Regions from separate parts of the Tepidibacillus fermentans genome, predicted to be linked through region 1. Evidence: riboswitches for the same ligand, from Rfam matches in the RefSeq annotation. Region 1 holds a riboswitch; each other region holds the start of a gene.

Region 1 (3,286 bases):
AAAAATCGTTAATTTCCTGCCTTTTTTCGATGCGCACAGCATGGGGGTTTATCTTGGAATCGCTGGAGGAACATAATTCAGTTCTTCATCAAAAGTAATATAGTCAAGATTAACCATCAATAAGAGGTACCGTTTCCCTGTTTCAGGATCACTAATAATGATATGGTCCTTACCTGCTGCTTCTAGTCTTCCGCGGAACACCTTTGCATTCCATTCTTTATTATTTTCAAAAGTCATATAAATGGTAGCAATTTTTCCGAGATTTAATCGCAAAATGTTTTCAATATAGGATTCCTCTAAAGGTAATTGCCCTGGAATTTCGATCCCGCGTTCAGGGGCTTGGGGTGTTGGAATCATGGGTTGCATTGGATACATTGGTTGCATCGGCATTATAGGTTGGGGGAAATTTTGATCATATTGAGATGCTGAAAATAGATCATAAAAATAAGGATAGTATGGATACATAAACAATCACTCCTTTTAAAAAGTTCCATAAACTGAAGGACAGTCTGAATAAGTAGGTGCATAAAAACAATGGGATTTATATCGTCCTGTATTCCATGCTATATACCACCTACTAGGACAACTTCTTCTTCCTGGATTAAAAAACCATAGGGCAAAAGTAGCAGGATGATATTTTTCTCCATTGACCACTTTTCGAGCTAATTGGATTTCTAAAGTGCGTGCTCTTTGATAAAAATAGGATTTTTGTACAGCCTCGAATCCTCCTGGGGATTGAAAGATCATTTGCGGCACGGTTCGGATTCCTTTGAAATCTAAACAATTGGCTCGAACCCGGTTTACTCCAACATTCCCAACTAGCAACATCCCAAGTTTCCCTTCACTTTCTGCTTCTGCCCGCATTAATCTAGCTAGTAATTTCAAATCGTTTATGTTTGTTTTAATAACAGCCATTGACTCACCTCGCACATTAGGCCTCTATAACAATATATTTTGATTAAAAAAAATGGTGAAAAATTATCACAGGAAATCTCGAAAAGGAAAGAAATTTCAATTTTGTCTTGACATAGACTGGTAATGATTATATGATGTCATTAACAATCTAAAACGACACAGGATTTCTTATCGAGAGAGGTGGAGGGACTGGCCCAATGAAGCCCGGCAACCGGTTTTTAAAAACGCGGTGCCAATTCCTGCGGAGAATCATCTCCGAGAGATAAGAAGAGCGTAAAACTACCCTCTTCTTATGAAGAGGGTTTTTTCATGTTTATGAAAGTTACGGAGTTCATGTTATTTTATCTAAATAATAAAAGAGAATATTAATTGATTATTCTTATCCAGAGAGGTGGAGGGACTGGCCCAATGAAGCCCGGCAACCGGTTTTATAAAAACGCGGTGCCAATTCCTGCGGAGAATCATCTCCGAGAGATAAGAAGAGTGTAAAAGAACTACCCTCTTCTTATGAAGAGGGTTTTTTATTTATCTTTTTGGGGGGGGACTTTAATGGTAACAACGATCATTCAATCACCCTATGAAGCAAGTGTCATTGAAATTGGCGAGTTATCTTTAGAATCAGGGAAAAAGTTAAAAAATGTACAGATTGCTTATGAACGGGTAGGATCAAAGGAAGCACCAGTTATTCTTGTATGTCATGCTTTAACAGGGAATCAATTTGCCGTTGGAACAGAACAAAACCCTGGTTGGTGGTCAGGATTGATTGGGCCAGATAAAGCGATTAATACGCAAGAATTTCAAGTGATCACGATGAATGTGATTGGTGGATGTGATGGATCAACAGGCCCATTAACCATTGACCCAGATACAGGCAATTCTTATCGAGCTAATTTCCCATTCATCTCCATTCGTGATATGGTTCACGCTCAATATCTCGCTTTAAAAAAGCTGAAAATTGACCATGTCAAGGCGATTATCGGTGGATCATTAGGTGGGATGCAGGTATTGGAGTGGGGGGTTCTCTATCCTGATTTTATGGATACGCTGATTCTTCTTGCAGTCACACCCTATCTTAGTGATTATGCGATTGCTTATAACTTAATCGCAAGGTTGGCAATCATAAATGATCCAGCATGGAATCAAGGGGATTATCTTTCAAATGAACAGATTAATGGATTAAAAATTGCTCGTATGGTAGGGATGGTTACGTATCGATCAGCTGAACTCTTTAATGCTCGCTTTCAAAGAGCACAACATGCGAATTGGGGTATTCGTCATGACGAGACTACTTTTGAAGTGGAATCTTATTTACGTTATCAAGGAGAAAAATTGACTCGGAGATTTGACGCGAATAGTTATCTTTATTTATTAAAAGCGATGGATCGATTTGATTTAGGAAAAGACCGTGGGGATTGGAGAAAAGCCTTAGAGCTAATGGAAGCTTCGATGATCGCCATTGGATTTCGAGGGGATTTGCTTTATCCACCTAAAGAATTAGAACAACTAGTCGAGCATTACCAGAAAATAGGTGGAAGAGCTAAATTCATCGAAGTAGATACACAATTTGGCCATGATGGATTTTTAGTTGAATTTGAGAAATGGGCTCATCTAGTGAGGGAGGGTATATATGGAATCGATTAAAGTCGTATTATTAGGTTTGGGTACTGTAGGTAAAGGAGTATATGAGACGATTCAAACACATCAGACTCAACTTCAAGCAGTATTAGGTAAGAAGATCGAGGTAGTTGCAATTCTTGTTAAAAATAAGGAAAAAAAAAGAGAGATTGATCTTGATCCTTCGGTTATCCTTACTACTGATTATGTGGATATCCTTCAATTGCCAGAGATTGATTTTGTGATTGAAATGATTGGTGGAATTGAACCAGCAAGAACATATATTGAGCAGTCATTAACAAAAGGGTGTCATGTGATTACAGCAAATAAAGAATTAATGGCTTTCCATGGAAAAGAATTACGTAAGATTGCTGAACAAACTGGTTTTCAACTAGCCTATGAAGCAAGTGTGGCTGGTGCTATTCCTGTCATTCGTACATTACAAGAATTATTACAAGTAAACCATATCACAAAAATTGAAGCGATCCTTAATGGTACGACGAATTATATTCTGACACAAATGCGGAAAGGAAAAATCTCTTTTGAGCAAGCGTTAATGGAAGCAAAAGAAAAAGGGTATGCAGAAGCAGATCCAAGTAATGATATTGAAGGATGGGACGCCTTTTTTAAATTAATGGTTCTAAGTGATTTAGTGTTTGATGAACAACCGAATTGGAATCATGTTGATCGATCAGGAATTGAACAGGTATTAATCGAAGACTTGACGCTTGCCGAACAATTTGGATTACGTTTAAAA
Region 2 (3,286 bases), on a different contig from region 1:
AGAAAATAAATCTCATAAGGAAGAAATGAGTAAATAAGAAAAACCTTTTGACATAATATGATCCCCTTATATTAGACAGAATAGAGATCTGTTTACTATATAGGGGATTTTAAATGACCAATTTTATTCTTCAAATATCGAGACGCGATCTCCTGATGTTGTAATTCCCGAAAAATTATCAGGGTCAAACTGTTCCCAATGGGTAGTCTCATCTAAAATCATAGCACCTTGCTGTTGTAAACGCTGAAAGTCATCTTCAGACAAAAAGATATACTCATACTTATTCAGATAACGAATCCTCCATAATGTTTTACCCTTAAGTTCTGCAAACCATTGATGCAATTTTTCGCAACCTTCTTCAATTTTAGTTAGTTTTTTTTCACATAATGGACAGAGGTATTCCATTATTTTTTCCCCTCGCATTCAATGATAAAAATTGGCTTCTCGCCAATTTATCTAATCTAACTTCTAACTTCTAATTTCTTTTTATTATATGTTATGCAACTATTCGATAAATTTCAATCATCAATTGAATTAATTTTATCAATTTATTTTAATAATTTTTTGATTCATTGTGAATAAATGGAAGTGATTGATTCATCGAATAATGGTTTCATGAATCGGGTAACGTAACTTTAACAAAGGAAAAGGAGGGGAATCCATTTGAAAAAGGATCAAGAACAAAAAATCCCGCCTCATATTGATATGGTAGAACAAATGGTTCAATCCTCACCAAAATTAAAAAGAAAAGCAAAAAAAGGGAAGGAATAACGGAAGCTTTAACTCCTGAAAGGAGAGAAAAGAATGATAACCGTGATCGGGTTTATAACGATATTTTTGATCCTTCTTTTCTTACTCATCAGTTATTACTTTTTAGTTAAAAAACCAAAAACGGCCAAAAAGGAACAATCTAATATCATTCAGCTGCAAACCGATGGATTTGATTTTATTCTCTATAATGGAAAGGTAAAAGAATTAATAACCGATTATCATCGGTATCTTGCAGACTTAGATGTGGTAGTCTATAGTAAGAGATTATTTATTGGTTTTTTAGAACCAAAATATGCTTACATAGACATTCCAGCAAAAGCCATTCAATCGGTAAAGTATGAACCCAATAAACTAACAATATCTTGTTTTAAAGAATTATCTGGTACGAAAAAGATTGTCATAAAAACAAAAACAACCCAACAACTTTATCATTTAGCCAAAAAGATTGATTTTATCTCACGAAGATCAAAAAAAGTTACTGCAATATGAAAGAAAAGGGAGTTCGAGGCTCCTTTTTCTCATTTTAAGTCTTGATTCATTTTTTTCAATCAAGTTGGTTAGTAGCGTTAAGCTAAAACTTAAGACAAAGTAGAAGATGACGACATCAGTCGAATAATATGATGATCTATGAATAGACAGCCATTTGAAGTGTCATCCATAAACCTATCAGAAGAATATTTAATGCTCCTCAAAATGAGCGTACTCTTTCATTCCTACGAAAAGTTTTGTAATATTTATCCATAATTTTCGTTATAAAATTTTTGTTGACAGTTTTATTATGAGGTGGTACTATTTATTCATCTGTTATGAAGCATTGATTTGATGAAGTGAATAAGTGTTGTATCCTTATCTAGAGAGGTGGAGGGACTGGCCCTATGAAGCCCGGCAACCTACCATAATATTATGGGAAGGTGCCAATTCCTGCAGGACTTTTTGTTCTGAAAGATAAGGAAAGGACTTTCGTTAAAATTAGGGATCCTTTCTGAGTTTTTCAGAAAGGATTTTTATTTTGTCAATGTAGAAAAATATCAACAAGCTTTGTTGTGACATAGAAAGTGGTGAATAGAATTGATTCGACTTCATAAGGTGAAAAAAGTATATAACGGTAACAAAGAAGAAGTTGTTGCCTTAAAGGAAATTAATTTAGAAATCGAAAAAGGTGAAATCTATGGGATCATTGGTTACTCTGGGGCTGGGAAAAGTACATTGATCCGCTTAATCAATATGTTAGAAGAGCCAACAGAAGGGGAAATTTGGGTAGATGGTCGCCAAATGAACCGATTAAGTCAGAAGGAACTTCGTAAAGCGAGACAGGAAGTTGGGATGATCTTTCAACACTTTAATTTATTATGGTCCCGAACGGTTTTTGAGAATATTGCCTTTCCTTTAGAAATTGCTGGTGTACCAAAAGAAGAGATCAATCAAAGGGTGAATGAGTTAATCGATCTTGTTGGTTTAACAGAAAGGGCAAATGCCTATCCTTCAGAATTAAGTGGTGGGCAAAAACAAAGAGTAGGGATTGCTAGAGCTTTGGCGAACCGTCCAAAGGTATTGTTAAGTGATGAAGCTACTTCCGCGCTTGATCCCAAAACGACGGATTCAATCCTTGAGCTGTTGCAAGAGATTAATCGAAAAATGGGAATTACCATTATCTTAATTACTCATGAGATGCATGTGATTCAAAAAATTTGTCATAAAGTAGCTGTGATCGATCAAGGAGAAATTGTTGAAGAAGGCCCTGTACTAGAGGTGTTCACCCACCCAAAACAACAAATTACTAAAGAGTTTGTCAAGCAAGTAACTGAACATATGGATACAGAAGAAACCATTCGCCAAATCCCGTTGGAAAAAGGAAGTTACATTTTAAAATGTAAATTTGTCGGTGAAAACGCCAACCAGCCAATTATTAGTCGCTGGGTGAAAACATTAGATGTTGAGGCCAATATTTTAGAAGGAAACATTCAATATGTTCAAGGTTCTTCCTATGGTTCGTTATATATTCAAGTGAAGACAACAGTAGATAAATTAAACGAATCGATTCAATTTCTCTCAAATTGCGGGGTAGAAGTGGAGGTGGTGGAGAATGTGGTTGGAACCAAGTGAATGGACGCAGCTATTTGAAGCAGCGTTAGAAACATTATATATGGTTGGAATATCGGGTTTATTTACCGTCATCCTTGGAATACCATTAGGAATCTTTTTGGTTCTAACGGATAAGGGACAATTATTAGAAAACCGTATACTCAATATCATCTTATCTGTCATCGTGAATGTTTTCCGTTCAATACCATTCATTATTTTGATGGTTTTATTAATTCCTTTTACTCGTAAAATAGTAGGGACACCGATTGGCTCTACGGCTGCAACCGTACCTTTAATCGTTGGGGCTGCGCCATTTTTCGCTCGGCTAGTTGAAACTTCCTTAAGAGAAGTGAATAAAGGGGTCATTGAGGCGGCCTTATCGATGGGGGCGAATATCCGCCAAATCATTTTTAAAGTCTACCTACCTGAAGCG
Region 3 (3,286 bases), on a different contig from region 1:
AACGAATTTATGGTTTGGATGTTGTGGTGATCCCAACGAATAAACCAATGATCCGTATCGATTTACCTGATGTCGTTTATAAAACGGAACGAGCAAAATTTAAAGCGGTTATTGACGAAATTGTCCACCGATATGAAAAAAAACAACCTGTACTGGTGGGTACCATCTCAATTGAAAAGTCGGAACTTTTATCCGACATGTTAAAACGTAAGGGGATACCACATCATGTATTAAATGCGAAGTACCATGAAAAAGAAGCAGAAATTATTGCAAAAGCTGGCCAAGCAGGTGCAGTAACCATTGCAACCAATATGGCGGGCCGTGGTACGGATATTGTTCTTGGTGAAGGAGTTGCTGAGCTAGGCGGACTTCATATCATCGGTACGGAACGGCATGAGAGTCGAAGGATTGACAACCAATTAAGAGGACGTTCGGGACGTCAAGGAGATCCGGGTTCTAGTCAATTTTTCATCTCACTTGAAGATGATTTAATGAGAAGATTTGGCTCCGATCACATTATGGGAATGATGGATCGCCTAGGAATGGAAGAAGATCAACCGATCGAAAGTAAGATGGTGACAAAGGCAATTGAATCGGCTCAGAAGAAAGTGGAAGGTCATAACTTCGATATTCGTCGTGTCGTACTACAGTATGACGATGTGATGAACCAGCAACGGGAAGTCATCTATAGTCAGCGCAGACAAGTATTAGAAAGTGATAACTTGCGTGATGTCATTATCAACATGATCATGAATTTTGCCGAACGTTTGGTCAATATCCATTGTCCAACCGATCAAGTCCAAGAAGATTGGGATTTGAAGTCTTTATTAGACCATGCCAATGCAACCTTTTTAAATGAAGGAACTCTTTCCGAAAAAGATATATGGGGCAAAGAACCAGAAGAGATTTTGGAGCGTTTCCGTGAGGTTGTGGAACAACAATATCATCGAAGAGAAGAAGAACTTGGTGAGAATATGCGTGAATTTGAAAAAGTCATTCTTCTTCGTGCCGTCGATAGTAAATGGATGGATCATATCGATGCGATGGATCAATTACGGCAAGGGATTCATCTGAGAGCATATGGTCAAACAGATCCATTACGGGAATATCAGATGGAGGGATTTGAAATGTTCCAGGCCATGATCCAAGCCATCGAAGAAGAAGTGGCTACTTATATCATGAAAGCCCAAATCCAGAATCATCTTCAACGTGAGGCTGTTGCTGTGGGTCATGCGGTAGATAATACCAATCCAGAACCAAATTCGAAGAAAAAACCAGTTCGTGCAGCACAGAAAATCGGTCGAAACGATCCATGTCCATGTGGAAGTGGTAAGAAATATAAACACTGTCATGGAGCAGCACATTAGCAGCACATTCATCGATTGACAAGATTTCAGGGTCAAACTATAATGAATTCAAATTCCTTTAAAATTTCATATTGGTTATGCCTCTTATCCAGAGCGGCGGAGGGACTGGCCCAATGAAGCCCGGCAACCGACGCACAGTCTAACTGTGTTGGCAGGTGCTAATTCCAGCAGAATCTTATGATTCTGAAAGATGAGGGGGGGAAAGGTTATTCACTCCTTCTCATCGAGAGGGAGTTTTTTATTTTCATAAAAAGAGAGGAGAAATAAGATGAGTCAAGAAAAAAGTTATGAATTCGAAACGATTGCTTTACATGGGGGTCAACAACCTGATCCAGTAACAGGTTCAAGAGCAGTACCGATCTATCAAACCACTTCTTATGTATTTAAAGATACAGATCATGCTGCTAACTTATTTGCTTTAAAAGAACCAGGGAATATTTATACTCGAATAATGAACCCCACTCAAGATGTATTTGAAAATCGCGTGGCTCAATTAGAAGGTGGAGTTGGAGCCTTGGCTCTTGCTTCTGGATCTGCAGCCATTACCTATGCAATTCTTAACATTGCTGGTGCTGGGGATGAAATCGTATCCTCAAGTAGTTTGTATGGTGGTACATATAATCTTTTTTCTACCACACTCCCGAAACTAGGAATTACGGTTAAGTTTGTTGATCAAAGTAACACAGAGAATTTTCGACAAGCCATAAGCGAAAAAACGAAAGCAATTTATGCTGAAAGTATCGGAAATCCCAAAATTGATGTGCTAGATATCGAGGCTGTTGCCAACATTGCCCATGAAGCAGGAATTCCTCTTATCGTAGATAATACGTTTGCTACCCCTTATCTTCTTCGTCCATTTGATCATGGAGCTGATATTGTTGTTCATTCTGCGACCAAATTTATCGGTGGTCATGGAACTTCTATTGGCGGTGTAATTGTCGATGGAGGCAAATTTAATTGGGATAATGGTAAATTTCCAGGTTTAACGGAACCAGATCCAAGTTATCATGGGGTGGTATATACCAAAGACTTTGGATCATTAGCATACATTATCAAAGCAAGGGTTCAGTTATTAAGGGATATGGGAGCAGCGATTTCACCTTTTAATGCTTTTTTACTTCTTCAAGGATTAGAAACATTGCATTTACGAATGGAGCGACATAGTGCAAATGCTTTGCAAATTGCACAGTTTTTAGAAAACCATGATTTCGTTACTTGGGTGAATTATCCGGGCCTTCCTTCAAATCAATATTATGATTTAGCACAAAAATACCTACCAAAGGGTCAAGGGGCAATCTTCACCTTTGGCATTAAAGGTGGAGTCGAAGAAGGAAGAAAATTTATTAACAACTTAAAACTATTCTCCCATTTAGCCAATGTTGGAGATGCCAAATCATTAGTCATTCATCCAGCAAGTACAACCCACCAACAATTATCTCTTGAAGAGCAACTTAGTGCTGGTGTTACTCCTGAAATGATTCGTTTATCCATCGGAATTGAAAATGTAAATGATCTGATTGCCGATCTAGATCAAGCCTTACAAGCAAGTCAAAAGTGAAAATAAAAAAAATAAAAAAGTGTAAAAAGGTTGCAAAAGCAACCTTTTTTTCTTAATTATTGTGGAAGAAGAAGCGGAATAAACGGCGTAAACATGGGAAATTAGGAGAGATTAATTTCTTAATCAAAGACAAGTTAATCAAATTAGCGGCTTAGGATAACCGAAAGTCTAAGGAAGAAAAACATCGGAAGCCGTATAAGGGAAACCTCACGTACGGTTGATGAAGGGAAACTGAAATGAGTAAAGAAGCTTATGGTCGCTATGAAAGTTTCAGTTTTCTGCTCAACTTCTAATCCTTGGAGTAATGGGTAAACTATGGTATGATGAAATTTGAGATTTATTTAAAGAGGTGAAGCTATGA

What was found. Region 1 has a riboswitch for S-adenosylmethionine ahead of metX (homoserine O-acetyltransferase MetX). Riboswitches for the same ligand answer to the same signal wherever they lie in the genome.
Region 2: linked by a shared signal. The riboswitch ahead of EDD72_RS10730 (methionine ABC transporter ATP-binding protein) and the one ahead of metX (homoserine O-acetyltransferase MetX) in region 1 are both predicted to bind S-adenosylmethionine.
Region 3: linked by a shared signal. The riboswitch ahead of EDD72_RS04545 (homocysteine synthase) and the one ahead of metX (homoserine O-acetyltransferase MetX) in region 1 are both predicted to bind S-adenosylmethionine.

What each region holds. Positions count from the first base shown of each region.
Region 1 is NZ_SMAB01000010.1:43,658-46,943, reverse strand. Features, by position in the region: gene gerQ (spore coat protein GerQ) at 49-465, opposite strand; gene EDD72_RS07615 (cell wall hydrolase) at 481-915, opposite strand; SAM riboswitch class I at 1,081-1,184, shown strand; SAM riboswitch class I at 1,292-1,396, shown strand; gene metX (homoserine O-acetyltransferase MetX) at 1,465-2,556, shown strand; gene EDD72_RS07605 (homoserine dehydrogenase) at 2,543-3,286, shown strand, end outside.
Region 2 is NZ_SMAB01000021.1:6,178-9,463, reverse strand. Features, by position in the region: gene EDD72_RS10740 (hypothetical protein) at 124-405, opposite strand; gene EDD72_RS10735 (hypothetical protein) at 805-1,260, shown strand; SAM riboswitch class I at 1,615-1,723, shown strand; gene EDD72_RS10730 (methionine ABC transporter ATP-binding protein) at 1,840-2,874, shown strand; gene EDD72_RS10725 (methionine ABC transporter permease) at 2,855-3,286, shown strand, end outside.
Region 3 is NZ_SMAB01000005.1:36,787-40,072, reverse strand. Features, by position in the region: gene secA2 (accessory Sec system translocase SecA2) at 1-1,367, shown strand, start outside; SAM riboswitch class I at 1,449-1,564, shown strand; gene EDD72_RS04545 (homocysteine synthase) at 1,636-2,925, shown strand; one part of gene prfB (peptide chain release factor 2) at 3,283-3,286, shown strand, end outside.